Regions from separate parts of the Streptomyces durhamensis genome, predicted to be linked through region 3. Evidence: riboswitches for the same ligand, from Rfam matches in the RefSeq annotation. Region 3 holds a riboswitch; each other region holds the start of a gene.

What was found. Region 3 has a riboswitch for cobalamin ahead of IO33_RS0130945 (SCO2321 family membrane protein). Riboswitches for the same ligand answer to the same signal wherever they lie in the genome.
Region 1: another riboswitch for cobalamin. It lies ahead of IO33_RS0110935 (hypothetical protein); the one in region 3 lies ahead of IO33_RS0130945 (SCO2321 family membrane protein).
Region 2: another riboswitch for cobalamin. It lies ahead of nicT (Nickel transporter NicT); the one in region 3 lies ahead of IO33_RS0130945 (SCO2321 family membrane protein).

Annotation. Positions count from the first base shown of each region.
Region 1 covers NZ_JNXR01000006.1:309,191-318,990, reverse strand. Annotated here, with positions in the region: gene IO33_RS0110960 (LuxR C-terminal-related transcriptional regulator) at 271-849, shown strand; gene IO33_RS0110955 (GMC oxidoreductase) at 1,254-2,864, shown strand; gene IO33_RS0110950 (thioesterase II family protein) at 2,953-3,720, shown strand; gene IO33_RS0110945 (PadR family transcriptional regulator) at 3,848-4,420, shown strand; gene IO33_RS0110940 (acyl-CoA dehydrogenase family protein) at 4,526-6,250, shown strand; cobalamin riboswitch at 6,329-6,468, shown strand; gene IO33_RS0110935 (hypothetical protein) at 6,564-6,905, shown strand; partial or broken gene IO33_RS52335 (hypothetical protein) at 6,938-7,161, opposite strand; gene IO33_RS0110925 (SpoIIE family protein phosphatase) at 7,322-9,418, shown strand; gene IO33_RS0110920 (histidinol-phosphate transaminase) at 9,460-9,800, opposite strand, start outside.
Region 2 covers NZ_JNXR01000043.1:20,586-30,385, reverse strand. Annotated here, with positions in the region: gene IO33_RS0139070 (heavy metal translocating P-type ATPase) at 1-642, opposite strand, end outside; gene IO33_RS0139065 (hypothetical protein) at 639-884, opposite strand; gene IO33_RS54295 (transposase) at 1,388-1,783, opposite strand; gene IO33_RS0139060 (hypothetical protein) at 1,794-1,964, opposite strand; gene IO33_RS0139055 (hypothetical protein) at 2,213-3,025, opposite strand; gene IO33_RS0139050 (heavy-metal-associated domain-containing protein) at 3,432-3,647, shown strand; gene IO33_RS0139045 (YcnI family copper-binding membrane protein) at 3,755-4,492, opposite strand; gene IO33_RS0139040 (hypothetical protein) at 4,534-5,118, opposite strand; gene IO33_RS0139035 (hypothetical protein) at 5,439-5,654, shown strand; partial or broken gene IO33_RS44970 (PepSY-associated TM helix domain-containing protein) at 5,850-7,138, shown strand; gene IO33_RS0139025 (ArsR/SmtB family transcription factor) at 7,209-7,568, opposite strand; cobalamin riboswitch at 7,648-7,837, shown strand; gene nicT (Nickel transporter NicT) at 7,865-8,974, shown strand.
Region 3 covers NZ_JNXR01000024.1:15,339-25,138, forward strand. Annotated here, with positions in the region: gene IO33_RS0130925 (ECF transporter S component) at 1-575, opposite strand, end outside; gene IO33_RS0130930 (ABC transporter ATP-binding protein) at 572-2,305, opposite strand; gene IO33_RS0130935 (CbiQ family ECF transporter T component) at 2,302-3,495, opposite strand; gene IO33_RS0130940 (SCO2322 family protein) at 3,482-4,144, opposite strand; gene IO33_RS0130945 (SCO2321 family membrane protein) at 4,141-5,358, opposite strand; cobalamin riboswitch at 5,472-5,620, opposite strand; gene IO33_RS0130950 (ATP-grasp domain-containing protein) at 6,015-6,878, opposite strand; gene IO33_RS0130955 (helix-turn-helix transcriptional regulator) at 7,149-7,730, shown strand; gene IO33_RS0130960 (Strvi_7410 family MBL fold metallo-hydrolase) at 7,951-8,970, opposite strand; gene IO33_RS51350 (hypothetical protein) at 9,457-9,630, shown strand.

The DNA.
Region 1 (9,800 bases), on a different contig from region 3:
ATCGGCAGGTGTTCGGCAAGGATTTCGACACCAGGTCCGGAAAACGATGGCGGGCGACGGCAAGGGGCCGCCAGCGGCTCGACCAGCACCCCGCAAGGTCGGTGGCGCACGATGACGACAACTGGAGTACCCGCTGGTCCCAGGGCCGATGGCGCCCCTGTCGACGGTCTTCGCGGCCGCTCACCAGCCTCGAATTGATTTCGCCCTCAAGTTTCCTGACAGGGAGCCCCACTCTTGCTGAGTCCAGCACCTGCAGCTCCGGCCCTGTGCATGGCGAGCCTCGATAAAACCCTGACCATCCAGCAGGCGAACCAGGAGTTCTTCCGCCAGTTCAGCGGCTCGTCCGAGGACATATGCGGCCGCAATTTCCGTGACGTGGTGCACCCGAGCGTGCAGCAGCCACTGGTGCGCCAATTCTCCAATTTGCTGGAAGGGAAGCACCAGCGATTCGTCACGCCCGTCATTGCGGTGGGGCCCGGCGAGGAGTCCGCCTTCACCGTTCCCCTCACCGCGGTCGCGGTACGCGGTGGCCTGCCCGACACGACCGCGATCCTGGTCATGATGCCCACGGCAGGGGACGCCGAGGGGACGCGTGTGGTGACCAAACGCAAGGCGATCCTGTCCGCGATGGACGCGCGCATCCTGGAGGGCATCGCCGCCGGTGTCTCCACCGTGCCCTTGGCGGCGAGCCTCTACCTCAGCCGGCAGGGCGTCGAGTACCACGTGACCTGCCTGCTGCGGAAGCTGAAGGTGCCCAACCGTGCCGCGCTGGTCTCCCGCGCCTACTCCATGGGCGTACTCAAGGTCGGCACCTGGCCGCCCGAGGTCGTGGACGACTTCGTGAAGTGAGCGGCACGGGGCCCGTACCGGGCGCCCGCTCGCGCCGGTGACGGCGGCAGCTTCCCCCGGCCGGAAGCGACGCCGCGTCCTGCCCCCGCTGCCCGTGAAGGCGCGCGTGAGTACGGCCCGCGCCGGGAGCGGGCCGCACCCCCAGGCCCTCTTCCACACCCCCATGCCTCTTCCGCACCCCCACGCCCACTTCCACACCCCGGGCGACCGAACCTCCGGGACCCGGCTGCCACAGGGCCGGCGGGCCGGGTCCGGAGGCCGGTGACGGTCGCCGAGCGATCTCCCCACGGTCCGTTGCACCCGAGGCCGCGCCGCTCCGGCCGGCCCTCTCTCTTCATCTCTTCTCTCATCCGAAGCTCAGGAGACACAGCGTGTTCGCACACCAGCCTCTGTCGCGCCGCCGCATGCTCGGCATGGCCGCCTTGGGCGCCGCCGCACTCGCGGGGCAGACCACCATCGCCGCGGCGCCCCGGGCGGCCGCCGCCACCGCGACCAGCGGTTCCGGCGGCACGTTCGTCCCCGCGGTCGTGGTCGGCACCGGTTACGGCGCGGCCGTCTCCGCCCTGCGTCTCGGCGAGGCGGGGGTCACCACCCTGATGCTGGAGATGGGTCAGCTGTGGAACCAGGCCGGCCCGGACGGCAACGTGTTCTGCGGGATGCTCAAGCCCGACAAGCGCTCCAGCTGGTTCAAGAACCGCACCGAGGCCCCGCTCGGCTCCTTCCTGTGGCTCGACCTCGCCAACCGGGACATCGATCCCTACGCGGGCGTCCTGGACCGGGTCAACTTCGACCAGATGTCCGTGTACGTGGGACGCGGTGTCGGCGGCGGTTCGCTCGTCAACGGCGGCATGGCGGTCACGCCCCGGCGCTCGTACTTCGAGGAGGTGCTGCCCCAGGTCGACGCCGAGGAGATGTACACCAAGTACTTCCCGCGCGCGAACTCCACGCTCCGGGTCAACACCGTCGACAAGAGCTGGTTCGAGCAGACCGACTGGTACACGTTCGCGCGTGTCTCGCGCCAGCAGGCCGCGAACGCCGGCCTGGGCACCACCTTCGTGCCCAACGTCTACGACTGGGACTACATGCGCCGTGAGGCGGACGGCACGGTGCCCAAGTCCGCGCTGGCCGCCGAGGTCATCTACGGCAACAACCACGGCAAGGTCTCGCTCGACAAGAGCTACCTGGCGGCCGCCCTGGGCACCGGCAAGGTCACCATCGAGACCCTGCACCAGGTCAGGACGATCCGTCAGCAGAACGACGGCACGTACCTGCTGACCGTCGAGCAGCGGGACGCCGACGGCAAGCTGCTCGCGACCAAGGAGGTCTCCTGTCGCCACCTCTTCCTCGGCGCGGGCAGCCTCGGATCGACCGAACTGCTGTTGCGCGCCCGGGAGACTGGCACCCTCCCGGACCTCAGCTCCGAGATCGGCGGAGGCTGGGGCCCCAACGGCAACATCATGACCGCCCGGGCCAACCACATGTGGAACCCCACGGGCACCAAGCAGTCGTCGATCCCCGCCCTCGGCATCGACGACTGGGACAACCCGAACAACCCGGTCTTCGCTGAGATCGCGCCCATGCCGGCGGGTGTGGAGACCTGGGTCAGCCTCTACCTGGCCATCACCAAGAACCCGGAGCGCGGCACCTTCGTCTACGACGCCGCCAAGGACCGGGCCGACCTGCGCTGGACCCGGGACCAGAACGCACCCGCGGTCGCGGCCGCGAAGTCGCTGTTCGACCGCATCAACAAGGCCAACACCACCATCTACCGGTACGACCTCTTCGGCAAGCAGATCAAGGCCTTCGCCGACGACTTCTGCTACCACCCGCTCGGCGGCTGCGTCCTCGGCAAGGCCACCGACAACTACGGCCGCGTCGCCGGATACAAGAACCTCTACGTGACCGACGGCTCGCTCATCCCCGGCAGTATCGGCGTCAACCCGTTCGTGACCATCACGGCGCTGGCGGAGCGCAACGTCGAGCGCATCATCAAGGAGGACGTCGCGAACTCCTGACGAGCGGTGGGCGGGGCCCGCCCCATCTCCTCCCGGCGATGCCCCGCCACGGTGGGTGCTCGCACCCCGACCGAAAAGGAACGATTCCGTGCACTCCCCGCTCACCAAGGACAACGGCCTCTGGATCCGCAGGTTCCACCCGCGCCCCGACAGCCGCGTCCGGCTGGTCTGCCTGCCCCACGCGGGCGGCTCCGCCAGCTTCTACTTCCCCGTCTCCCGGTCCATGCCCGACAGCGTCGACGTGCTGTGCGTGCAGTACCCCGGCCGCCAGGACCGTCGCACCGAACCGCTCCTGGACTCCGTACCGGCGCTCGCCGACAAGATCTACGAGGCCCTCCTGCCCTGGACCGACCAGCCCGTCGCCCTGTTCGGCCACAGCATGGGCGCCTCTCTCGCCTACGAGATCGCCCGGCGGCTGGAGCGGGAGCGGGGCATCACGCCCGCCGCCCTCATCGCCTCCGGCCGCCGTGCCCCGTCCACGCACCGCGACGAGACCGTCCACCTGCGCGACGACGACGGGCTGGTCGCCGAGATGCGCGGCCTGAGCGGCACCAACCCCCAGCTGCTGGGCGACGAGGAGGTCCTGCGCATGATCCTCCCCGCCATCCGGGCGGACTACCGCGCAGCCGAAACGTACGTCTGGGAACCCGGGCCGCCCCTGCGCTGCCCGGTGACCTGCCTCGTCGGCGACGACGACCCGAAGGTCACCGTGGCGGAGGCGGACGCCTGGTCCGGGCACACCGACGGCCCCTTCACGCTGAAAGTCTTCCCCGGCGGCCACTTCTTCCTGGGCCAACACCAGGCGGAGGTCGTCCGCCTCATGGCCGCCCAGCTGGCGGTGCCCGAGCGGGCGTGAGGACCGGACGCACGCGGGCGGACGCGGGGCACCGCGCGGCTGGGACGGGGGCCGCGCGGGGGTGAGCCGCGTCGCATCGGTGCGGGCGAGGTTGCTATGCAACGAGTTGCATAGCAGGATCGACGGCATGGCGCTCGAACACGCGATCCTGGTGTCGCTCCTGGAGAAGCCGGGGTCCGGCTATGAGCTGGCCCGGCGCTTCGAGCGGTCCATCGGCTACTTCTGGACCGCGACACACCAACAGATCTATCGCGTGCTCAAGCGCATGGAGAACGACGGATGGATCGACGTCCGGGACGTCCCGCAGCAGGGCCGGCCGGACAAGAAGGAGTACTCGGTCGCCGACCTCGGCCGGGCCGCGCTGTCCTCCTGGCTGCACGACCCGATCGAGCCGGAGAGCGTACGCCACGACCTGGCCGTGAAGATCCGGGGCGCCGCATTCGACGACCCGGCCGCTCTGATCCGCGAGGTGGAGCGGCACCGGCAGGCACACCGGGACCGGCTGGCGCACTATCTGGCGGGAGAGGCGCGGGACTTCACGAGGTCCGAGGCGGACGCGGCCGGTCCGCAGGCACCACCGGACGCGGAGCGGGAGCTCCAGCACGTCGTCCTGCGCGGCGGCATCGCGTACGAGCGGATGATGATCGACTGGCTCGACGACGTCCTTGCCACGCTGGCCCGGTTCGGTCCGGGCCGCTGATCGCCGCCGCACCGTCCGCAGGACCACCCGGTCCTGCGGATCCCGCCGGTCCAGCCGTCAGAGTTCCCCTTCCCACTCGTCCACCAGCCGAAAGGCGTCCTCACCATGGCCGACCAGCTGCTGTTCAACCCGCGCACCTACGATCCCGCGCACTTCGACCCCGAAACGCGCCGCTTGCTGCGCGCCACCGTCGACTGGTTCGAGGAGCGCGGGAAGCGGCGGCTGACCGAGGACTACCGGACCCGCGCGTGGCTCGGTGACTTCCTGGCCTTCGCGGCGAAGGAGAACCTGTTCGCCACCTTCCTGACGCCGTCGTCCGCCGCGGGGGAGGGGGAGCCGGACAAGCGGTGGGACACCGCCCGGATCGCCGCGCTCAACGAGATCCTGGGCTTTTACGGCCTGGACTACTGGTACGCCTGGCAGGTCACGATCCTCGGCCTCGGCCCGGTCTGGCAGAGCGACAACGCCGCCGCCCGCTCCCGCGCCGCGGAACTCCTCGCCCAGGGAGAGGCGTTCGCGTTCGGCCTGTCCGAGAAGGAGCACGGCGCCGACATCTACTCCACCGACATGCTGCTGGAGCCCGACGGCGACGGCGGCTTCCGCGCCACCGGCTCCAAGTACTACATCGGCAACGGCAACGCGGCCGGACTCGTCTCCGTCTTCGGCCGCCGCAGCGACGTCGAGGGCCCCGACGGCTACGTGTTCTTCGCCGCCGACAGCCGTCACCCCGCCTACCACCTGGTCAAGAACGTCGTCGACTCCTCCAAGTTCGTCAGCGAGTTCCGCCTGCAGGACTACCCCGTAGCCGCCGAGGACGTCCTGCACACGGGCCGCGCCGCCTTCGACGCCGCCCTCAACACCGTCAACGTCGGCAAGTTCAACCTGTGCACCGCCTCGATCGGCATCTGCGAGCACGCGATGTACGAGGCCGTCACCCACGCCCACAACCGCATCCTCTACGGCCGCCCCGTCACCAGCTTCCCGCACGTGCGGCGGGAGCTGACCGACGCGTACGTCAGGCTCGTCGGCATGAAGTCGTTCAGCGACCGCGCGGTCGACTACTTCCGCTCCGCCGGCCCCGACGACCGCCGCTACCTGCTCTTCAACCCGATGACGAAGATGAAGGTGACCACGGAGGGCGAGAAGGTCATCGACCTGATGTGGGACGTCATCGCCGCCAAGGGCTTCGAGAAGGACAACTACTTCGGCCAGGCGGCCGTGGAGATCCGCGGCCTCCCGAAGCTGGAGGGCACGGTCCACGTCAACCTGGCGCTGATCCTGAAGTTCCTGCGCAGCCATCTCCTCGACGCCGTCGAGTACCCCGCCGTGCCGACCCGCCTCGACGCGGCCGACGACGACTTCCTGTTCCGGCAGGGACCGGCCCGCGGCCTCGGCTCGGTGCGCTTCCACGACTGGCGGCCCGCCTTCGACGCGTTCGCGCACCTGCCCAACGTGACCCGACTGCGCGAACAGGCCGACGCGCTCTGCGAGTTCGTCGCCACGGCCGCCCCCGACGCGGAGCAGAGCCGCGACCTCGACCTCGTCCTCGCGGTCGGTCAGCTCTTCGCCCTCGTCGTGCACGGACAGCTCGTCCTGGAGCAGGCCGCTCTGACCGGCCTCGACGAGGACGTGCTCGACGAACTCTTCGCCGTCCTCGTACGGGACTTCTCCGCGCACGCCGTCGAACTGCACGGCAAGGACTCGGCAACCGAACAGCAGCGGGACTGGGCGCTGGCGTCGATCCGGCGGCCGGTCGTCGACGCGGCACGCACGGAGCGGGTCTGGCAGCGGGTCGAGGCACTGTCCGGAGCGTACGAGATGGCTCCGTAGCCGCTCCCGCGCATCGGTGGCCGAGCCGCGTGGGCCCGGCCACCGGTCGGCGCACTCGCCGTTGATGAGATGATGACCAGCGACAAAAGGCGACGGCGTTCCGAGGAAGCCGGTGTGAATCCGGCGCGGTCCCGCCACTGTGACCGGTGAGCCACTCCCCACAGCGGGGCGAGTGGCACACCGGAAGCCAGGAGACTCACGCGGTCGCCTCCTCGAGCAGGACCGGGGCGGATCTCCCCGGGAGGGGAGTGGCGCCGTGCCCGGAAGGCCGACGGCAGGGACATCAGGCAAGCGCGTGGAGGCCGGCGGAACGGTGCCGTGCCGTGTCGTCGTGTGCCGGGACTGCTGCTGTGGCAGCCCCAAGGTGACCGGGGTCGATCACGCGGCGCAGACCGCGCGGCTGCGGGCGGAGGTGCCGATGCGCGTCTCCGACTGCCTCGACGTGTGCGATCGGGCCAACGTCATCGTCGTACAGCCCTCCGCCGCGGGCCGGGCCGCCGGGGCGCGGCCGGTGTGGCTCGGGCTCGTCAACGACCCGGACGCCACCGAGGACATCGTCACCTGGGTGCGCGCCGGTGGCCCGGGGGTGGCGCCCCTGCCGGACATCCTCGACCTGTACGTCTTCACCCCACCGCGGCGCACCGCGGGTTCCTGACGCTCGGGCCGTGGCAGGGGGCCTGGTGGCGTGACCTCCCGGGCCTTCTGCTTCGCGAAGGCGAGCCGGCGCAGGATCGCGGGTCGATGTCGCGTTCCGCGGCGGCGTCCAGCGGCACGTGCAGCAGGATGGAGGACGCCGACACGTCGGCCCGGTCGGCCGGCCCCAGCAGGGTGCCGAGCGTGGCGAGCGACGTCGCCAGGTCGTTCCCCCTGATGGTGCGGCCGTCGACGACACCCGCCACCAGGCGCTTGCCCGAGCGGACGGTGCGGTTCCCACGGTGCGTCCCACTGGCCCTCGCAGGTCCCGTGGAGCATCGTGGAAAGGGTGGCTGACCTGCAGGAAGGACGTTTCCCCTGACCTTCTCCGTGGGACCGGTACGCCGGTGAGGTCAGCAGGTGAAAGGAGCCACTGTGATGAGCCCAGCGCAACAGCCTCCACAGCGACCGGGTGGTCCGAAGGACGCGGACTCGGGCCCGAGCGGCCTGATGGATCTGCTGGGCGTCGCCGCGGTGCTGCTGGAGGCCGACGGGCGGATCGACATGTGGAGCCCGCAGGCCGAGCAGCTCTTCGGCTACACCGGCAGTGAGGCGGTCGGGCAGTACGCGGCCCTGCTGCTGTTGCAACCGGAACACCGGGATGCGGCGATCATGCTGTTCGCCGAGGTGATGGAGACGGGCCGGGGCTGGGCAGGCGCGTTTCCCGTCCGGCACAAGGACGGCAGCACCCGGATGGTCGAGTTCCGCAACATGCGGCTGACCGACAACATCGGCGACCACTACGCCCTGGGACTGGCCACCGACAGGAGCACCCTCCGCCAGGTGGAACGGGGCGTGGCCCTGTCCACCCGGCTGGTCACCCAGGCGCCGATCGGGCTGGCGATCCTGGACACCGACCTGCGGTACGTGGTGGTCAACCCCGCCCTGGCGTCGATGCACGGCGTGGCCGAGGCCGAGCACGTTGGCCGCAGATTCGGCGAGATCCTGCCCGGTGCGCCCTTCCAGGACGCCGAGACCGCCATGCGGCGGGTCCTGGAGACCGGAGTCCCCGTGGTCGACCGGCAGGTGGTGGGCCGCACACGCGCCGACCCGGAGGGCGACCACGCCTGGGCGGTGTCGTTGTACCGGCTGGAGGACCAGCACGCGAACGTCCTGGGCGTCGCCAACGTGGTGGTCGACGTCACCGACCGGTACCAGGCGGCCAGGAGGGCCGACCGCGCCCAGCAGCGCCTGCGCCTGGTGGCCGACGGCTCGGCCCGCATCGGCACCACCCTGGAGGTGGAGCGCACCGCGCAGGAACTGGCCGACGTCGTCGTGCCCGGCCTGGCCGACATGGTCTCGGTCGACCTCCTGGACTCGGTGCTGCAGACGGGCCGCACGGACGTCGGCGAGGGCCCGCCGCTGTTCCGCGCCCTGGCGGTGAAGACCGCCTACCCCACGGACGCCGCTCAGGCGATCGTGCCGCCCGGCCGGCTCACCACGTACCACGCCGACCACCCGGCCGCGTACTGCGTCCGCACCCGCAAGCCCCATCTGATCACCCACCTGGACAGCGGCGACCACACCCGGATCGCCACCGACCCCGAGGCCGCCTCCCTGCTCGCGCGGGCCGGTGTGCACACCGACATCGCGGTTCCCCTCATCGCCCGGGAACAGGTCATCGGCGTCATGGGTCTGGCCCGCGCCCGTAACCCCGTGCCCTTCGACGAGGACGACCTCGCGCTCGCCTGCGAACTCGCCTCCACCGCAGCCCTGAGCATCGACAACGCCGTCCTCCACCACCACATCCGCAGCGCCGCGGAAACCCTCCAGCGCAGCCTGCTCCCGCAGCTCTCGCCCCGGCACCCCGGCCTTGAGGTCGCCGCCCGCTACCGGCCCGCGCAGGCGTTCAGCGAGGTCGGCGGCGACTGGTACGACGTCATCCCCCTGGAGGGCGACCGCACCGCACTCACGGTGGGCGACGTCATGGGCAGCGGCATCCCGGCGGCCACCGCCATGGGACGCCTGCGCACCGCCACCTCCACCCTCGCCGACCTCGACCTCGGCCCCGCCCGGATCCTCACGCACCTCGACAAGATCACCAGCGGCCTGGACCCGTACATCGCCACGTGCGTGTACGCGATCTACGACCCCCACCACGCCCGTCTGCAGGTGGCCTCCGCCGGCCACCTGCCCCCGGTCCTGATCCGGGCCGGCGGACCACCGGAACTCCTCGACCTCCCCACCGGCACCCCGCTCGGCGTCGGGGGCGTCCCCTTCGAGACCACCACCTTCGACCTGCGCCCCGGCGATCAACTGGTCCTCTACACCGACGGGCTGGTCGAAACCCGAAGCGACCCCATCGACGAACGCCTGGACGACCTCCTGCGCCTCCTGACCGGCCCGGACCACTCCACGGAGGAGACCTGCGACCGGCTGCTGCAGCAGCTCCGGCACCCGGCAGGCCACGACGACGTCGCGCTGCTCATCGCCCGCGCACAACCGCAGCCGGACGCCCGGGGGACCGAACCGTGACGCCCGGCCCCGGGCTGCCGCGGCACCTCACCTGCACGCCGTCAGGTCCGCGACGCGCTCCGGTGCGCGCGCACTCCCGCCAGCGCGCCCAGCACGGTGTCGTTGGCGTTCCGGTCGCCGACGGTCAGCCGGAGTCCCTCGCCGGGGTAGTGGCGCGCCTGGACACCGGCGTCGGTGAGTGCCGCGGCGCCCTCGTCGACCGGATCGGGCGCGGCGAGCCAGACGGAGTTGGCGTGGCCGGGGCGGACGCGCCAACCGAGGGACACGAGTTCACACCGGAGGCGTTCGCGTTCGGCGACGACGGTGTCCACACGCAGGCGCAGCTCGCTCTCGGCACGCAGTGAGGCCTTGACCGCCGCTGTCGCCACCGCGTTGATCCCGA
Region 2 (9,800 bases), on a different contig from region 3:
GACGGCTTCCAGATAGATGTGCGCGCTGCCGTAGCCGGCCTCGGCGGACGGCAGCAGGCTGAAGGACATCCGCATGCCGGGCTCGCCCGCGCCACCGAGGAAGAGCGCATAGGCAGACCAGCCGAAGGACGCCGCCACGCCCAGCGACACCAGCGTGTCCATGGTCGCCGCCGCATGCCGCAGCCCTCGCACCGCCCGCACGTGGAACGGCCACGCACCCCACACCGCAACCGGCGCGGCCAGTACGAAACACAGCCACTGCCAGTTACGGAACTGCCAGGCGGGCACCATCGACAGCACGAGTACGGGCAGCGAGAGCAGCGCGGTGACGACCAGCCGGTCCCGGCCCTCGAACGCGGCTGTCCGCGCCGGGCCTTCGGGCTGGGATTCGGGTTCGGGCCTGGGCGGAGCGGGCAGCTCGGCCGTGTACCCGGCGCGCTCGACTGCCGCGACGAGCTCGGCCTGGGTGACGTCCGGCGGATGGTTCACCCGGGCACGCCCGGTGGCCAGGTTGACCGTGGCACTCACGCCGTCCAGTTTCGCCAGCCGCTTCTCCACCCGACGTACGCAGGCCGCGCAGGTCATGCCGCCGACGATCAGATCCGTGGTCGTCAGGGCGGCCGCCGCCTCCGGGGCCGTCATCCGTGCATCCCGCTCATGCCGCCCATGCCACCGCTGTCGCTGTGCGGCACGGTGCCTCCACCGCCGGAACCGGTGCGGGTGCCGTGCATGCCCGGCGCGACCGGTCCGTAGGCGGCGCCGACGGCGTACGACACCGCGAACATCAGCGCCAGCAGCAGGAGGAAGCCACACAAGGCGGGCGGCGGCACCAGTTTCCTGAGCACCGCACTCGCGCCGGCAGGGAGTTGATGGGACTCATCGATCACAGGCTCTCCTGGTCGCGTCGTACGGCCGCCACTTGTTCCGAGCCGTACCGGTTCAGGAGTCGGAGCCACAGGGGACGGAGTTCCGAAGCTTGTGTGTGACCTGAGTCACACCGTTGCTTGACCTGTGCGGTTCCGGGCCGCAGTGGGGAAGGTCAGTGAGCCGAACGCCTCGCGTGCGGCCAGCTCCGGCTGCGGCGGCGCGGCGGCATACCCGACATCGCCAGCTCGACCAGTACGTACGGCAGCACAGCCGACCAGAGCACCGAGAGCGTCACCGGCATAGCCGAGCCAGCCGTACCCGCCGACAACGACGGCCAAGGTGGCTGCGGTCAGCGGCCAGGCGCCACCCGTGACCCGGCGTCCGCCTACCGGTTCGCCATGCCCCGGCAGCATGCGCAGGCGCGCTGTGCGGAACTATGCGCTCCGCTCGGCCGACCTCTGAGGTGACGGCATCGGCCTGAACACCCGCACCCGCGGATCCGTACGACCACCCAAAGCCCTTACTGCCCGTCTTCCCGCGGCCGACCGGCGACGGACCGGTGGCCTCGCCCCCTTCTTCGCGCGGATGTGGGAGGCAACCAAGCAGGCCCGTGACCAGTCCAGCTCGTCGGCCGCATGCAGTGCAGCTGGTCGAAGACGCCGGCCTCATGCCACCGGCCCAGCCGGCGCCAGCAGGTCTGTCCGGAGCCGAACCCCGGCTCCAGCGGCAACAGTTGCCAGCTCACGTCGTTGCAGAGCACGTACAAGATGCCCTGCAGGCACAGTCGGTCATCCACCGGCTTCGGCCCGGGAGCCTTCTGCGGCCAGGGCGGCAGCAACGGCTCGATCAGCGTCCACAGTTCTGGCCCGGTTCGTGCCCTCCCCGGAGCAAGCCGGACGGAGGGTGACCCGGTCAACTCAGGCGGGTCAGCCGCAGACTGCTCGTCGACCGGTCCGGTTGGAAGGCGACGCCGTACTCGCGGGGAACCTGTTCGCCTCCGTGACCGAACCGCCCATCGAGCGCAGGTAGAAGGCGTAGGCCACCGACTCGATCTGCTCGAGGTTCAGGTACGCCCCCGCCAAGGACGCGCTGTTCATGATGCTCAGCGACCTCAACGACTCACCTGATCCGCCGCGGGTTCGTCGTGACTGGTCGCGCAGTTCCCCGCGCCCCGTGGAGGCGCGCTTCGCGCGCCATCCGCGGAGCGGGGTCCGGTCAGCGAATCCACGTGCGTGCCCGTAGCGTGCCCCATAGGGGCGCGGGGCCCTGCCGATATGCGGCTCCGCCGTGCGGGCGCGACCAGCCACAACGGACCCGCAGACGAAAGACCGCCGTGGTCAGCCGTTCAGCAGGAGATCGGGACCCACGTGTGTACGGGGTCGGTGCGGCCGTAGATGGACCTGACGCTCGACAGGATGTCGAGTTCGGCCCCGGTCGGCGGGGCGACCAGCCGGAACGTCACCCACGCGTCCCCGACGGAGTCCGCCGTGCCGGACACCCCCGAGGTGTAGCCCTTCTTGCCGGGAATCCAGTAATCAGCCCAGACCTGCTGTCCCGCGTAGTCGGCCGGGTAGCGGTCGTGCGAGAGGTGCACCGTCACGTCCACCGCGCGCACGAAGTACGGCCACGTGCCGACGCTGGTGCACTGCTGGAAGACGGTGGCGCGGGATTCTTCGCCCCCATACCCGCTGTCGACCCCGGTTGTGTCGTCCCGTGTGCAGGTGAGCAGGGGGCGGGTCCGCGTGGCGCTGTAGTAGGTGCCGTCGGTCCAGGCGACCTCGTAGCTGATGCTCAGCGTCGCGCCGGCGGGCGGGTTGTCCACCGTGTAGTTGAAGGTGGCGTTGCCCTTGACCGGGTCGAACTGGCCGAAGAGGGTGCCGTATTTGCTGGTGCCGGGGATGGTGTAGACGGCGGTGATCTTGGAGTCGGCGGGGCTGTGCCCGACCGCCTCCAGGTTCAGAGTGACCCGGTCCACGGGTACGGCGATGGTCGTCTTGCCGCTCCCGATGGTGTCGATGCCGCAGTGCTGGTCGATGTAGTTAGCCACCGGACCGTCCAGCCCGGCGAAGGCGGGCGACGCGCCCGCGGCGGTCAGGCCGATGAGCAGGGCCAGACTCGCGATCAGTGCTCTCCAGGTTCCCCAGGGTCTCCAGGACATCGCGGACGCTCCCTCAGTTGGTCGGTGCTGACGGTGCTTGCCACTTGCGGCGGCAGAGACGCCGGCACGACGCGCCCGGTTCCTGCTCGCGTAAGGACCCCTAAGAGCTCGTAACACGATCAAGGTCGGGTCTTCTTGAGGCGCCTCCAGCAGATGAGGCCGCACATGAGTGCGGCACGGTGCACGACCGCGACCACAACGCAGCCCGCAACGTCCTCTTCGAAGGACGCCGTATCGTCGCCGCCGGACGGGCGGAGACGCTAGACGCTTGTGGAGCGCCGGTAAGACGGGCACACGTGCCCGCGCAGCGCGGTGAAGCAGGAAGCCCCCGGAAGGGTCAGACGACCCAGACCGGAATCCCTGGACGTTAGGCCAGGGAGCACGTCAAAGCGCCCAGGAGTTCCCCATGGCCCAGAAGCAGTACAACGTCACCGGCATGAGCTGCGAGCACTGCGCGGCGAGCATCAGGGAAGAGGTTTCCGAGGTGCCCGGGGTGAGCGACGTCGTGGTCGACTTCGCCACGAACTCCGTCACCGTGCATGGCACGGATCTCGACGACGGGCGGCTGCGCGCGGCGATCGTCGAGGCAGGGTACGGCGTCACCGACCCGGTCGCCGTCTGACCCGACGGCGGAGCGGGCCGTACGCGACCGACTCTCATCCGTCGCGCGTCACATCGAAAGGACGGATGCCCTGCCGACGGGTCTCCGCCGGCAGGGCGGGCGCAGCTTTACTCGGCCCGGGATCCAGCGGAGCGGCCGCGCAGGACGGCGAACACCGCCGCGGCCAGCCCCAGTACGCCGACGACCAGTCCGGCGACACCCAGACCGCGGGCGGTCGAGTCACTGGCCGACGCGGTCGACTTCGAGCTGTCGGAGGTCTTCGGGCTCGCCGCCGAGGCGGTCGCGCTGTCGCCGTCCCCTGCCGCCTTGGCGGTGAGCTTGAGCACGGGTGCCGGGTTCTCCGGCTCCTGACCGCCCTGGGCCTCCTCGATCCACCGCACGACCTTGCCGTCGGAGTATGTCTGGAGGATCTTGAAGGCGAGCTGGTCGGTGTCGTCGGGCAGCTGGCCGAAGGCGACGTCGAAGTCCTCGTAGTGGCCGGGGTCGATCTTGCCGCCGGTCCAAGTGATCTCGGAGACCGTGTCGGTGATGGTGCCGTCGTCGGTCTTGACCGGTGTCTTGAGCTTGGTGTTGGTGACCTTGGCGGTCCAGCCGTCCTGCGGGGAGACGAGCACGCCGAGGACGGGGTGGTCGGTGGGCAGGAACACCTGGACCTGCTTGGTGCTCGCGTTGTCCGCCTCGTTGGGCACGCGGAAGGTCAGGACGCCGTCGGTGGCGCCCTTGGCGTAGCTGTCGGGGTGGACGGTGACATGCGCGGAGGCGACGCCGGCGGCAGCGAGGAGTCCGGCGGCGGTCAGGGCGGTGACGACGCCGGCGCGACGCAGGGTGGTGCGGGTCCTGGACATGAGGTGGTGGATCTCCGTACGGAAGAAAAGGATGTCGGGGGTCAGCTCGCGTACGACATCCCCATCGGCGGCCCGCGCCGGTGCACGGCGTGCCTCAGCCGTGCCTGCCGCAGCGACCACGTCTCACCGGCAGCCCGACCCACGGGCCCGCGCGCGTCCGGTACGCCCCGCGCCCCGCCGACAGCCTGCCACGAGGCGGCAAGCCCCGGCACGAACGCGACCGCCCAGCGCAGCAGCGACCACAGCCCCGCCTCGCCTCGCCGCAGCCACCAGGTCAGCACCAGGGCCGCCCCGACATGGGCGGCAGTGGCGTGCGGCGTCAGCGCCTGCGCGTGGGCCATCCGCATGCCGTGCATGACCATCCCCGCGTGATGCGGCTGCATGAGGTGGAAGAGGAGATGCAGCCCACCCTGGGCACCCAGAGTCCCCCCGCCGATCGCGGCCGGCGACCGCTCCCGGCCGCCCAGCAGGCAGCCGCCCACAAAGACCGGCACGAACGCGGCGACCTGCACCCCCACCGGCGGCGCCGCACCCGTGGCCAGGGCGTGCCCTCCGGCACCGAGCAGCACGCACAGCACGGCGAACACCGCCGCGCGCACGCTCCGCACCGCGAGGGACACACTCACGACACCCGATGCTGCCACGCGGCAAGAAGATCTTTCCCCTCGCCCATGCATACGCATCACCGCCCACGAACCGCCTGGTCAATCCGCCCCCTTCAACGAGTCGGAGGCGGCGGCGGTTCAGTTCCCGGCCACCTTGGCGAAATCGAAGCATCGGAAGCGGAGCAAGGAGCACGGGCGCACGCCGTCCTCCCGCACGCCCCCTATGCACGACGGGGTCGCGCGTCCGCCGCATCCGCGCCGGGTATCTCCCGGGCAGTCCCCGCGGCCACCGGTTCTGGCACCGGAGCGCCGCAACCCCATGTCCACGGAGGTGGAGCAGCATGACCGACATCAGCGGGCTGGAGCCCGTCGCCACGTTCTGCGGCAACTGCAACTGCGGCTGCCCGCAACTGTTCGTCGACCCCAGCGCCACGGACGACCGGCGGATCATCCTCACCGACGACTTCGGCCAGCGCGTCCGGATGAGCGCCGACCAGTTCTCCTCGATCGTCGCCGACGCCAAGGCGGGCAAACTGGACGGCATCGCCCTGCCGTGACCCGCCTCCCGATGCCGGGCACCTGTGACGCCCGGCATCGGAACTGTCCGTACGCAAGCTCCTGGCCTTCACAACCGCCCGGGTGTGCGCCACCTCACATCGGCGATGCGGAACTCATCGTTCCGTCCAGCCGCCCGCTGACGTGACACCCATACGGCCCAGGAGCAGCACCCATGCCCATCGAGCCGCCCACCACTGCCCCACCCCACACGGCCGGCGAACCCGGAACGTCCGCCCAGCCCGGCACCAACGGCTCCGTCGCCTGTGCAGGCACTGCGCCCGCTGGTGCTGCGCCTGCACTTCTACGCGGGCGTGTTCGTCGCCCCGTTCCTGCTCCTCGCGGCACCCCGAGGGCACCATCTCCGCCGTGCGGCCGTCACCGCAGCCGGATGCGACCACACGCGTTCTGCTGTCCGGGGTGAAGGGCATCGCCGCCGACCACACGCTCGCCGTGTTCGTGGACCCCTGCACCGGCACGGTGCGCGGCGCGCTGGAGCAGTACGGCTCCACCGGCGCCCTGCCGCTGCGCACCTGGATCGACGAGCTCCACCGCGACCTGCACCTCGGTGACACCGGGCGCCTGTACAGCGAGTTCGCCGCCAGCTGGCTGTGGGTGATCACGGGTGGCGGGCTGGTGCTCTGGTGCGGCCGCCGCCGTGCCCGCCGCAAGGTCCGCGGCACCACAGGACGGCGGCGCTCCCTGACCCTGCACGGCACGGTGGGCGTCTGGGCGGCGGCCGGTCTGTTCTTCCTGTCGGCGACCGCCCTGACCTGGTCCACCTACGCCGGGGCCAACATTGGCGACCTCCGCGAAGCCCTCGGCCAGTCCACCCCCTCCGTCACCGCGACGGTGAGCAGCGGGCACGGGGGACACGACTCCATGGCGGGCATGGACATGAAAAGCATGGATATGGGCTCGCACTCCGGCGCACGCTCCGACGTGGGTATGGACGCCGTACTGAAGACAGCCCGCGCCGAGGGCCTGTCCGACCCGGTGGAAATCGTGCCGCCCACGGACTCCGGCTCCGCCAACGTCGTACGGCAGATCCAGCGCAGCTGGCCGGAGAGGCAGGACTCGATCGCCGTCGACCCGGCCACCGGCAAGGTGACCGACGTGCTGAGGTTTCGCCGACTACCCGCTACTGGCGAAGCTGACGCGGTGGGGCATCGACGCCCACACCGGTACTCTGTTCGGCCTCGTGAACCAGATCGCGCTGGCCGGTCTCGCCCTGGCCCTGGTCCTCCTCATCCTCTGGGGCTACCGCATGTGGTGGCAGCGCGGCCGCGGCTCCGCCTTCGGCCGTCCGATTCCCCGCGGCGCCTGGCGACAAGTGTCGGTTTCCGTGCTGGTGCCCCGCGTCGCGGTGGTCGCCGTCGTCGGCTACCACGTCCCGCTGCTCGGGATCCCGCTCGCCGGCTTCCTCGCCGTGGACATCGTCCTCGGCTGGATCGGACGCCGTCGTACCGGGCACGCACACGCCTGAACCGAGCGGCCGCACCTGCGCGGGAGCGTAGCGCGACGCCTGCCGCGATCACGTGCGGCCGCGGATGTCGTCATGCTTCTCGGGACACGCAGTGCTCGAGCAGCACGGCCATCGGGCCCTCTACGAGCCGATAGCGCACGATTCGGCCGTCCTTCTCGCCGTAGACGATGCCTGCGGTCCGCAGCAGGCGCAGGGCCTGGGACACGGCGGTGTCCCGCATGCCCGTGGCGACGGCGAGGTCGGAGACGGCGAGGGGGCCCGCCTGGTGGAGGGCGAGCAGGAGGGACAGGCGCCCGGGGTCCGAGAGCAGCGAAAAGCGGTCGGCCCAGGTCCGTACGCGCTCGGGCTCGCCGACGGCTGCGATGGCGTCGCAGACCCGATGGCCGTCGATGGTCCGCTGCCCGGCACGTTCCGCGGGGACGAGATGCATGGACTCATCATCGCAGTCACCGGCTCCTGCCTCCACATCTGATCAGTTGTGCAGCCTTGCAGCCTCGACCTCCTGCCTTCTAGGGTGGGCGGGCCGTGGTGTTCGGGAAGACCGGTGACAGTCCCTCAGGGGCTCAGTCCGGAGCGGCCCTCGCCACTGTGATCGGGGAGTTCCCGCCCCATGCGTTGCCACTGGCCTCACGGCCGGGAAGGCAGGGGCGGGCGCGTTGACCCGTCAGCCAGGAGACCGGCCACGGCAGCACGAAGCTGATCCACGAGGTGCTGGAGCGTGACCGTATGACCATGTCCCCAGGCGTGCCCGAAACCGCCGCCGCCCCTTCCTTCCGCTGGCGTCGTGAGGACACCGTCCGGACCGCCGGTCTCCTGGCCGTGATCGTCGCTCTGCACGTGGTCGCCTTCGGGATTCTCTTCCTGCTCGTGGTGCCGCGGCATTACGAGGTCGGGACCAAGGCGTTCGGGGTCGGACTGGGCATCACGGCCTACACCCTCGGCATGCGGCACGCCTTCGACGCGGACCACATCGCCGCGATCGACAACACCACCCGCAAGCTGATGGCCGACGGCCAGCGGCCGGTGTCGGTGGGCTTCTGGTTCGCGCTGGGCCACTCCGGCGTGGTGGTCGCCATGGCCGCGCTGGTCGCTGGTGGCGCCAAGCTCGCCGGCACCCTGATGAACGATGACTCGCGAGCACACCAGGTCCTGGGCACCGTGGGCACCACGGTCTCTGGCAGCTTTCTGTACCTGATCGCAGCTCTCAATCTGGTGGCACTGTTCGGCATCGCCCGCGTCTTCAAGGCCATGCGTGCGGGACGCTACGACGAGGCCGAGCTGGAAGCGCACCTCGACTCGCGCGGTTTCATGAACCGCATCCTGGGCCGGCTCACCAAGTCGATCCGCCGCCCCGGCCAGATGTTCCCCCTCGGCTTCCTCTTCGGTATCGGCTTCGACACCACCACCGAGGTCCTGCTCCTCGCCCTGGCCGGCAACGGCGCCGCCGCCGGCTTGCCCTGGTACGCGGTCCTGTGCCTGCCCCTGCTCTTCGCCGCCGGCATGAGCCTGTTCGACACCCTCGACGGCACCTTCATGAACTTCGCCTACCAGTGGGCCTTCTCCAACCCGGTCCGCAAGGTCTTCTACAACCTCACCATCACCGGCCTGTCCATCGCGGTGGCTTTCTTCGTCGGCACGATCGAGCTGGTCGGGGTGCTGCACGACAAACTGGGCCTGAGTGACGACGTCTCCGGCTGGATCGCGGGCCTGGACTTGGACAACGTCGGCTACGTCATCGTCGGCCTGTTCGTGGTCGTCTGGGCCGTGGCCATCGGCTACTGGCGCCTGGCCAAGGTCGAGGAGCGGTGGAACGCCCGTACTGCGGAGGCAGGTTGACCTGACTCGGCCCGGAGCCGGCGCCGACGACGGCACCGACAGCAGAAAGGCTCCCGCAAGGATCTGCCTTGCGGGAGCCTTTCGTTGTACCGCCTGCCGATTCGGTGGGGCTGGGTGCTGTCGGGCGACCTGCCGCCCCACCATCAGCAGGCTGTGGAGGCTGCGGCGGGTCAGGGCCGACGGATCTGGCAGACCGGGGGATGCGTGCGGAGCTGTCCGCGTACGAGGGCCGGCCCATCCCGTGGGCGGCGCGCCAGTCACCCTCTGGTCACGACGTGCTCACCTACACCGATGCCAGCCCCGCACCTGAGCCATCACACGACAGTCCCGCCGACGGCGAGACGCCGGTCGAACTGTGCCCCCAAGGCCCTCCAAGGCATATGAGCACTCGTAACGCGATCTTGCCGAGCCATGCTGGCTGGGGCGTCAGCGTCTCAGGTTCCGCGTGACCGCCTCCGCCAGGTCACGGTGCCACTGGTGAGGATCGCAGTCCGCCGCCAGCCACAGCCCCGGGGCTCTGTTCACTTCAAGCACCAACGCCTGTCCAGTAGTTCGAGGAGGTGGTGGGCGGTCTGCGGGCCGTGGGGCGAGCCGACGAAAGGCGAGCACGTTGGATTGCCTGATCGTGGAGTTCTGCTCATTCATCCAGTTCTGTGCGGCAGCCAGGTCCTCAGCAGTGCCCGTCGGCGTCGACGGGCCCACATGGCCGGGTGCCCAAGATCGTGCGCTCACAGAGCACATTCCGTCCGTGCCGAGCCCGCGTGTCTGGTCCATGTCCATGATCGACCCCTTCCACCGCGTTGCGGAACTCGGCGGAGAAACCGGT
Region 3 (9,800 bases):
GCCAGATTCATGACCGTGCCGTAGGCGAAGGCGGCGAGGAAGCCGTAACCGGCCAGCAGCAGCAGTTCACCGCGCCCCCGCAGCCGCACCGGCCCCGGCAGCAGCCCCGCGCCCATGGTGAACCAGCCCATCGACAGCATCTGGAACGGCAGCCACGGCCCGACCCCGCCCGTGAGCAGCGCGGACGCGAACATCGTCACCGAGCCCAGCGTGAAGCCGAAGCCGGGGCCCAGCACCCGCCCGCTGAGCACCATCAGGAAGAACATCGGCTCGATCCCGGCCGTACCCGCGCCGACCGGCCGCAGCGCGGCCCCGGTCGCGGCCAGCACGCCCAGCATGGCCACGGCCTTCGGACCGAGATCCGACTCGGAGATCGTCGCCGCCACGACCGCGACCAGCAGCACCAGCAGACCCGCGAAGAGCCAGGGCGCGTCCTCGGCGTGGGCGCTCAGGCCCGAGCCGGGCGGAGCGAGGAAGGGCCAGCAGAAGGCGACCACACCGACCGCGCTCACCAGCGCCAGCGCGGCGAGCGAGCGGGAGCCGAGACGGACGGCGTGCAGCCGTGCGCCACTCATCCGAGGGCCTCCCGTACCTGGGCCACGGTGAGCCACTGCTGCGGGGCGAGGATCTTCGTCACCTGCGGCGCGAAGGACGGCGAGGAGACGACGATCTGCGCCGTCGGCCCGTCGGCGATCACCTCGCCCTCGGCGAGCAGCACCACCCGGTGGGCGATCTCGGCCGCCAGCTCCACGTCATGCGTGGCCAGCACGATCGCGTGCCCCTCGGCCGCGAGCCCGCGCAGCACCGTCACCAGGCGGGCCTTGGCCGCGTAGTCCAGACCGCGCGTCGGCTCGTCGAGCAGCAGCAGGGGCGGCTGGGCGGTCAGGACGACCGCCAGGGCGAGCGCGAGGCACTGGCCCTCGGACAGGTCGCGGGGGTGGGTGTCGTCCGTGATCCCCGGCAGCAGCCCGGACACCAGGGTCCGGCAGGTGCCGGGCGGGGCTTCCGCGTCCCGGTCGGCCGCCGCGCACTCGTCGGCCACCGTGTCCGCGTACAGCAGATCGCGGGGTTCCTGCGGGACGAGGCCCACGCGGCGGACGAGGTCGCGGGGGGTGGTGCGGTGGGGGGTGGCCCCGCCGACGGTGACGGATCCGGCCGTCGGCGCCACCAGGCCGACGAGCGAGCCGAGAAGGGTGGACTTTCCGGCGCCGTTGCGGCCCATGAGGGCGATGGTCTCGCCCGGGGTGACCGTCAGGTCCACCTGCCGCAGGGCGTCGATGCGGTCGCGGCGGACGGAGAGGGAGTGGACCTCGGCGATGTGCGGGTGCGGCGTCGGTGGGGCGGGCGCGGGGCGGCGGCCGAAGAGGCGCCGGCGGCCCGCGGCCACGGCGGTGGGGGCGGCGTCCGCCACGGGCGCGGAGCCGTAGCGACAGGCGGCTGCGCCGCGGGGCGCGTCCGGCCCCGACGCGACAGAACCGCCCCCAGCGGAGGCGATCAGGCGTTCTCGCAGGTCACCGGCTCTGCGGCGGGCCTCGCGCACGGTCAGGGGGAGCGGGGACCAGCCCGCCAGGCGACCCAGGTCGACCACCGGCGGGAAAACGGGGGAGACGGTCATCACCTCGGCCGGGGTGCCGACGACGGGCGCTTCGCCGGGGCCGGGCAGCAGGACGACCCGGTCGGCGTACTGGATCACGCGCTCCAGCCGGTGCTCGGCCATCAGGACCGTCGTGCCCAGGTCGTGCACCAGGCGCTGGAGCACCGCCAGGACCTCCTCCGCCGCGGCCGGGTCCAGCGCCGAGGTCGGCTCGTCCAGGACCAGCACCTGCGGGTGCGGGGTGAGGACCGAGCCGATCGCCACCCGCTGCCGCTGCCCGCCGGAGAGGGTCGCGATGGGACGACCCCGCAGTCCGGCGAGGCCCAGCAGATCGAGGGTCTCCTCCACCCGGCGCCGCATCACCTGCGGGTCGAGCCCCAACGACTCCATGCCGTAGGCGAGTTCGTCCTCCACCGTGTCGGTCACGAAGTGGGCGAGCGGGTCCTGCCCCACCGTGCCCACGACATCGGCGAGTTCGCGCGGCTTGTGGGTACGGGTGTCCCGGCCGGCCACCGTGACACGGCCGCTCAGGGTGCCGCCGGTGAAGTGCGGCACCAGCCCGCTCACCGCGCCGAGCACGGTCGACTTGCCCACCCCCGACGGGCCGGCGAGCAGCACCAGTTCGCCGTCCGGGACCTCGAAGCCGACACCCCGGACGGTGGGCTCCGCGGCCCCGTCGTACGTCACGCTGACATCCTCGAAGCGGATCACGACGGCTCCTCGGGGGCGGAGGCGGAGACGGGGGGTACGGCGAACGCGGGGACGAGCGCGAGCAGGACGGCCGCGGCCGGCCACAGGGGGAGGGCCGGGGTGACGAGCGGGACGACACCGGGATGCAGGGCCTCCGGGTCGCGGGCCGAGGCGAGCGTCAGCAGCGCGGCCACGGCGGCGCCGGAACCGGCGACCAGCCAGGCCCGCGCGTCCCACGGGTCCGGCCGGTACCGCGTGCGCAGCGAACGCCGGCCGCCGAGCCGTAGCCCCGCGAGCGCGGCGACGACACCGGCGAGCAGCAGCGGGACGCCGTACGTGCCGCCCTCCGCGGTGAGCAGCCCGTAGGTGCCGGCACACACGCCGAGCAGGCCGCCCAGGGTGAGCGCGGCCGTCGTCCGGCGGACGCGGGCGGGGACCTCGGCGGTGCGGCCGTAGCCGCGGGCCTCCATCGCGGCGGCCAGGGCCACGGAGCGTTCCAGCGCGCCTTCCAGCACCGGCAGTGCGACCTGCAGCAGGCCGCGCAGGCCCCGGTCCGGCCGGCCCCGCAGGCGGCGGGCGGCGCGCAGGCGCTGGACGTCGGCGATGAGGTGCGGGGCGAAGGTGAGGGCGACGACCACCGCGACACCGGTCTCGTACAGCGCGCCGGGCAGGGACTTCAGCAGCCGGGTGGGGCCGGCGAGCGCGTTCGCCGCGCCGACGCAGATCAGGAGGGTGGCCAGCTTCAGTCCGTCGTAGGCGGCGAAGACGAGCGCCTCGGCGGTGACCTTTCCGCCCAGGCGGATGCCCTGCGCCCAGTGCGGGAGCGGGACTTCGGGGAGGGTGAGGAGGACGTGGGTGCCGGGGATCGGGGAGCCGAGCGCCACGGCGAAGAGAAGGCGGACGAGGAGGACGGCGAGGGCGAGCCGGGCGAAGGCGGTGTAGGCGTGGGAGGCGGGGGTGGCACCGCGGTGCGTGGCCACGACGTAGGCGGAGGCGGATATGAGGAGGGCGAGGAGGAGGGGGTTGGTGGTGCGGGTGGCGGCGGTACCGAGGGAAAGCGACCACAGCCACCAGGCACCGGGGTGAACGACGGTCCGGTGCGGTGTGCGGGCGGGGGTGGGGCGCCGCGCCGCGCGGCGGTACCGCGGCTCCCCGGGGGCGAGGGGCACCGCGCGGTCGGCTCCCGCCGGACCGCGGTCAGGCGGAGCCATCGCGTCGCCGCCGTGCCTGCCACGCCGCCGCGCCCGCCAGCGCTGCGACCGCTCCCGCGCCGATGGGCAGACCCAGCGAGGGGCCGTCGTCCGAACCGCCGTCGTCCGAACCACCGCTCTTTTCCAGCGACTTCCCGCCCGACGACGCCGACACCTGCTCACCGCACCCCTTCTTCGGGTACCCGGCGATCGCGCACAGCAGCGCGTTGGTGTCGTAGCGCAGGGGTGGGGCGACCGCGGCCAGCGCCTCCGCGCTCGTCGCGTCGGCGGACACCCGCGCGCAGGCCGTGCGGCGCGCCGGTGGTGTCTCGCCGGACGGCGCGTCCGCCGGGGTGCCGAAGTCGAGGACCAGGGCCACCCGCTTCGTACCGGACCGGGCGGGCGTCCCCGCGCAGATGGTGCCGAAGTCCGCCGCGCCGCGCGGCCGGTTCGCGTCCGCCGAGTCCGCGCTCACCGCGAAACGGAAGCCCTCCACGGCGCCGTCGTCGGGGCGGGCCGTCGACGGGCCCTGCGTGGCGTACGTCCAGTGCCCGCCCGTCCGCTCCCAGAAGGACCAGTAGCGGTAGCCGGTGGCGTGCGCCTGTCCGGCCCCGGCCAGCACGACCAGCGTGGCGCACAGCAGACTCGCGGCGCGGCGGACCGCCGTCACGGCTGGCGCTTCTTGCGGCCGCTGAGCAGGAAGCCGACGCCGATGCCGGCGACGAGGCAGACACCGACGAACCACCACACACCGAGACCCGAGCCGGACTTCCCGGAGTCCTCGGACTTCTTGGTCGCCTGTGCGGAGGAGTCCATGCTCGGGGCCGGGCCCAGCTCGTTCAGCGAGCGGACCAGGCTCGTGCCGCCGAAGTCACCCGGCTGCGCGCCGACCGCGTGCGCGGCGAGGATCAGCTGGGCGTACGCCGCCGGACCGCTCTGCACGGCCCACTGGGAGGCGTTCTTCTCCAGCCAGGCGTACGACGCCTTCGCCTGCTCGGTGCGGCCGTCCGCGGCGAGCGCGACGACCGTGTCCGCCGTGTTGCCGAAGTCCGGCTGGTCCTTGGCGCCGGGCAGCGTGGACTGCAGATGGCCGGACTTGGCGACGGTCGCCGCCAGGTACGCGCCGGCGTTGTCCGCGATCTGCGCGGGAGCGGGGTGGGCGGCGTCGGTGCAGGCGGCGTGCGCGGGCGCCTTGCCGGCCTGGGCGACGAACCCCTTGCCGAGCGCGCCGAGCACACCGGCCGCCGAGGCGTCCGCGTTGGCGGCCTTCTCGCCCTTCTTGTCCGGCTGGAAGGCGAGGGCGCCGCCGTCCCGGTCGCAGGACAGGGACATGGCGGCCAGCAGGTCGTAGGGGGACTTGCCGGACGTGCGCACGTCCGCCGGGTCGGTGCCGGCGGCGGCCAGTGCGCCGATGACGACGGAGGTGGAGTTGGTGTCGCTGGCCCCGCCCGGGTAGTAGCCCCAGCCACCGTCCTTGTTCTGCACGGACTTCAGCCAGGCCACCGCCTTGCCGACGGCGGCGTCGTGCCCGCCGGCCGCCTTCAGGGCCTGCGCGGCGCCGGCCGTGCTGTTGGTGTCCACCGTGACCTTGCTGTCGCAGGCCTTCGCGGGAGCGGCGCGGAAGGCGGCGAAGGCGCCGTCGGCACACTGCTGGCCCGCGAGCCAGTCCACGGCCTTCGCGGCCGGCCGGTAGCCGAGGGTCCGCTGGGCGACCAGCGTCAGCGACTGGCGCCACACACCGTCGTACGTCGGGTCGGACGTGCCGTACAGCCCGGACGGGATCGCGACCTTGGGAGACGGGGACGGGCCGGCGGCCGTGGCGGGCGCGGCGGCGGCCAGCACGCCTACGGCGGCGAGAGCCGCGGCACTGCGGCGGACGTTCATGGTCGGCGACTGCCTCTCCTGCGGGGAACCGGCAGCGCACGGGGACCCCCGGGCGGCTCGGCTCCGTAAACCTCGACGGTGCCGTACCCGGCGGACCGCCGGGTACGCGAGCCGGTCAACGTCCCGCCCGGGGCGGTCCGGCTCACCATCCTCGGGATGGTTGACGGTTGCGGGTCAGCGCCGGAATTGCACCGGCTTCCCCCCGTACGGGTGTGATGACGACGCCGCCACTTTACCGGCAGCCCCGAGCGCCCTGAGGAGTGGCTGTGGGCACAGGACGGCGGTGACCGGGGTCACGGTCCCGACGGAGGCGGGCGGCCCGCCGGGCGGCCGGCCGCGCCCTTGCGCCGTGGGCGGCGGAACGTCCCGGGACCGGCGGGCACTTGACGCGGCGAGCGCTCGGGACGAACGGCGGGCCGGCCCGCTCATCGGGCACAGGGCCCTACGATCCGCGGCACCGCTGGTGCTGCGGCCGGAAAGGTTCACCGGCTCGCGACGCCCGGTACGGCACCTCGCCGTGTTGTCGCACCACCCGAGTACATCCGGTACGCGGGCGATGCTCCGCCTTGCGATGCTCCCCCGCAGCCCGAAAGGTGTGGGAGGTGCCCCAGCACCGGACGCCGCGAGCTTTCCGGCAGACCTTTCCGGCCACAGCACTAGGCGGCGGCCCCGGCCACCCCCTCAAGCGCCCGCTCGCACTGATGCGCGTCGTCACCCTCGACCGCCCAGTACCCGCGCCGCCCCGACCCCGCCGGCTCCGCGAAGCGGATCGCCGCCGCCCGCTGCCGGGTGGGCGTCACGTCCGGCACCGTCCCGCACGCGAGTGCCAGGGCCGCCCCCACCAGATCCACCCCCGTCGCCCGTTCCACGAGCCAGGGAATCAGGTCACCCGGCAGATGCGGCGCGACGCCGGTGACCCGCGGCCCCCGCCGGGTCAGCCGCACACCCACGTGCGCGACGGTGTGCGTGAGCCCGAGCGCCCGTACCGTGCGTTCCACGGTCTGCCGGAGGAACCGGTTGTGCAGCAGCCCGTCATGAGCGTGGACCGAGTGGCGCAGCGGGGTCGTACGGGTCAGTGCGGTGATGCGGACCTCGTCGTCCAGGACGACCGTCTCGGCCGACACCAGCGGCCCCTCCGTGTCCTCCGGCCCCGCCGGCAGCACCCGGTGCCGGACCAGCAGCGCCCGTAACGCCGGTGGATCGGCGCAGGCGGCGGCCGTCTCGTACGGCAGACCCGGCAGCCCCAGCCGCCCGGCGACCCGCGCCGCCACGGCCAGGTGCGCCCTGCTCCAGGTCAGGACGCCGGCGACCGGATGACGGGCGGCGTACCGCGCCACCGTCTCGGCCGTCTCCGCCTCCCGCGCGGGGTCAGCGGCGAGAAGGCCGGACAGGAACGGCCGCGCCCAGCCGGGCGCCGACGCGCCGACCAGCACCACCGGGCGTACGGCGGCGATCCGTGCCAGGGGGTAGCCGCCGTGCGCGGCCCGGCCGGCCCCGAGCAGAAGGACGGGCTGCGGCATCGCGCGTCACCCTTCGCGGGAGAGGCGGGACAGAGATCACCCCGGATGCCGCTCCCCCATAGACGGCACCCGGGGCGGGTCTGGACAGCACCCAGGCGGGGTGAATCTTGCTCTCTGTGTCGTGATCCTCACCCGGTCCGCCCTCAACTGTCAACGATTGCTGCCACATTGGGCAGGAAGTATTGTCACGTCTGGTAGGCGAACGAGCGACCGGGTAGCCTCGCCGTCAGCCCAGCCGCCGAACGGACGACACGCCCAGGGGGGACCTCGGTGAGTGACGCCTACGCCTCGCTGGCCGCTGTCCTGGACCAGCTCGGCGAGTTGACCGGCCGGTCCGGCCGGCTGCCGGAAGTCCTCGACGTGGCCGACCTGTCCCATCGCACGGGCATCCCCGTGGGCGTCGTCGTCGAACTGCTCGCCGGCGGCCGGGCCACGGAGACCTGTCTGGCCGAACGGGTGCGCCAGCGGCTGGACTTCATCCGCGAGACCCGGCGCCGGCCCGACGGCAAGCGGTACTCGCTGGACGAGCTGGCGAGGATCGCCGGAACCAGCCGGCAGTGGCTGAGCGAGTGGCGCAAGAGCGGCATGCCGGGCCTGCAGCACACCGACCGGCTGCGCCGCTTCTTCGGCCTGCCCGCCGGGTTCTTCACCGCCGACGAACCGGAAGCGCTGCACGAGGCGTTGCGGCCGGTGCTGCAGGCCCTGGAGGCCAAGGCGGACCCGCTGCTGCGGCTGCGCGAGAGCGGCCTCGTACGACTCGCCGCCCGCGCACCGGAGATGAACGCCCGCCAGCTCGCCACGCTGGCCGACCTCGCCGAGATGATCATCTCCGCGGAGCGCGGGCTGGACTGACCCCCGGGGTGCCACCGCCGAAGGGCAGGTGCAGCGTGCGGGGGCGATCAGCCGGCTGCCGTCGACCCGGCGGAAGGCCCTCGATCCGGCGCCCGTCCCCCGGCGGGGCCACTCCCAGCTGCGCAAGGGGTCCCTAGGCCTGTCCAACAGTCAGGCCCTCTCGGACGCGACGGGATCACACCCCGTACACCGCTTCCACCACTCACACCCCTTCCACCGCTCACACCGCGAGGTAGGCCACCGGCTCGCTCCCCGCCACCGGTTCCGCACGGCCCTGCTCGACCAGGCGGCGCAGATGGGACTCGGCCTCCGAGACCGCGATGTTCCGGGAGCCGTACGGGATCTCGGCCCAGGGGCGGTTCCACTCCATGCGCTCGGCGAGCTGCCAGGGCGTGAGCGGCTCGGCGAGCAGGGCGAGCAGGCCGGCCAGGCGCTCCTCGTGGTGGCCGAGCAGCTCCCGTACCCGGCCGGGGGCGTCGGTGAAGGCGTGCTGGTGCGCGGGGAGCACCTCGGCGGGGGCGAGCCGGCCGATCCGCTCCAGGGAGTCGAGGTAGTCGCCGAGCGGGTCGGTCACGGTCGCGTCGTCGGGATCCTCGTACAGACCGATGTGCGGGGTGATCCGCGGGAGCAGGTGGTCTCCGCTGAACAGGCGGCCGTTGCCCGGGAGCCGGGCGGGGTGCTCCTCCTCCAGGTGCAGACAGACGTGGCCGGGAGTGTGGCCCGGGGTCCAGATCGCGCGCAGCCGGCGGCCGGGCAGGTCGAGGAGGTCACCGGGGACGATCTCCCGGTCCGGCAGGGCGGGGGAGAGGCCGGGCAGGGTACGGGGGGTGCGCAGCGGAGCCAGGTGCTCCGCCGGGGCGCCGGCCGCGGCGAGTTTGGCGCTCATGTAGGTGAACCAGCGCTCGGGCCGGGCCTCCCGGGTGCGCCGTACGACCGCGGTGTCGGCGGCGTGCATCGCCACCCACGCGCCCGAGGCCTCGCGCACCCGGTCCGACAGGCCGTGGTGGTCGGGGTGGTGATGGGTGATCACCACCCCGTGGACCTCATCGGCCGAGGTGCCGCAGGAGCGCAGGCCTGCGGCCAGCGTGTCCCAGGAGTCCGGGTCGTCCCACCCGGTGTCGACCAGCACCGGGCCGCGGTCGGTGTCCACGACGTACACGAGCGTGTGGCCGAGGGGGTTGTCCGGGATGGGAACCGCCACGGACCGCACACCACCGCCGTGATCGAACGCCTCCACCATCGCCCCTCCACCCCTCCACCCGCCGGCCCGCGGCCATTGCCCACTATAACTAGAACTGGTTTCAGTGGATGCTCAAGTCGACTAAAGTGATGGGGCGGCCCGGCCGTTCTCGGTCTCGATGGACTGCGCTGCAGGGGGAGAGGGCGCTTCCGGCGCAACAGGCCTCGCCGAGGTGGCGCCAGACGTCCCTGCCCCTGGCACCTCGTCCACCACGCGGGTTCGCGCCACCGCCAGGAAACCTAAGGGCGTCCTCGCTTCCTCGCCCAACAGCAGCTTGCGTCTTCTCGCTCGAAGCAGACGGTCCACGGCGATACGTGCCGCCGCCATGAAGGCATCGAGGCGATCATCCGGGTGAGAGCGGATCTGGAACCACTCCGCGTCGGGCCCGTGGGGACCTCGGCCGCCCCTTACAACGCGGCCCACAAGGGTGGCTTCACCCATTGCCTCAAGGGGCACACGGCCAGTGAGACCCACGGAGGTACCGAGATGAGCGCCGGAGAACGGGCCAAGGCAAAGGCCGAACAGATCGTCGGAAAGGCCGTGCGGACGGCGGCCCACGCCATGCACAAGGAAACCCTCGCGGCGAAAGGCGCCGCTCTCGAAGCACGAGGCAAGATGCGGGGCACGAAGGAACAGACCAAGGGCTCCTTCAAGCGCTGAGAGCGCTGCGCCGCTTGCTGCCCGATCGGACACGCGAGGGGTACGGGCCGGCCTTGCCTGCCGTGGGGTGATCTATGGCTCACCCCACTCGGGGACGCACATCATGCTGTGAGCCGGCACGACGGGTTCGCTCGGCAGTGGATCGATTCCACGGACCCGTACGGCCACGC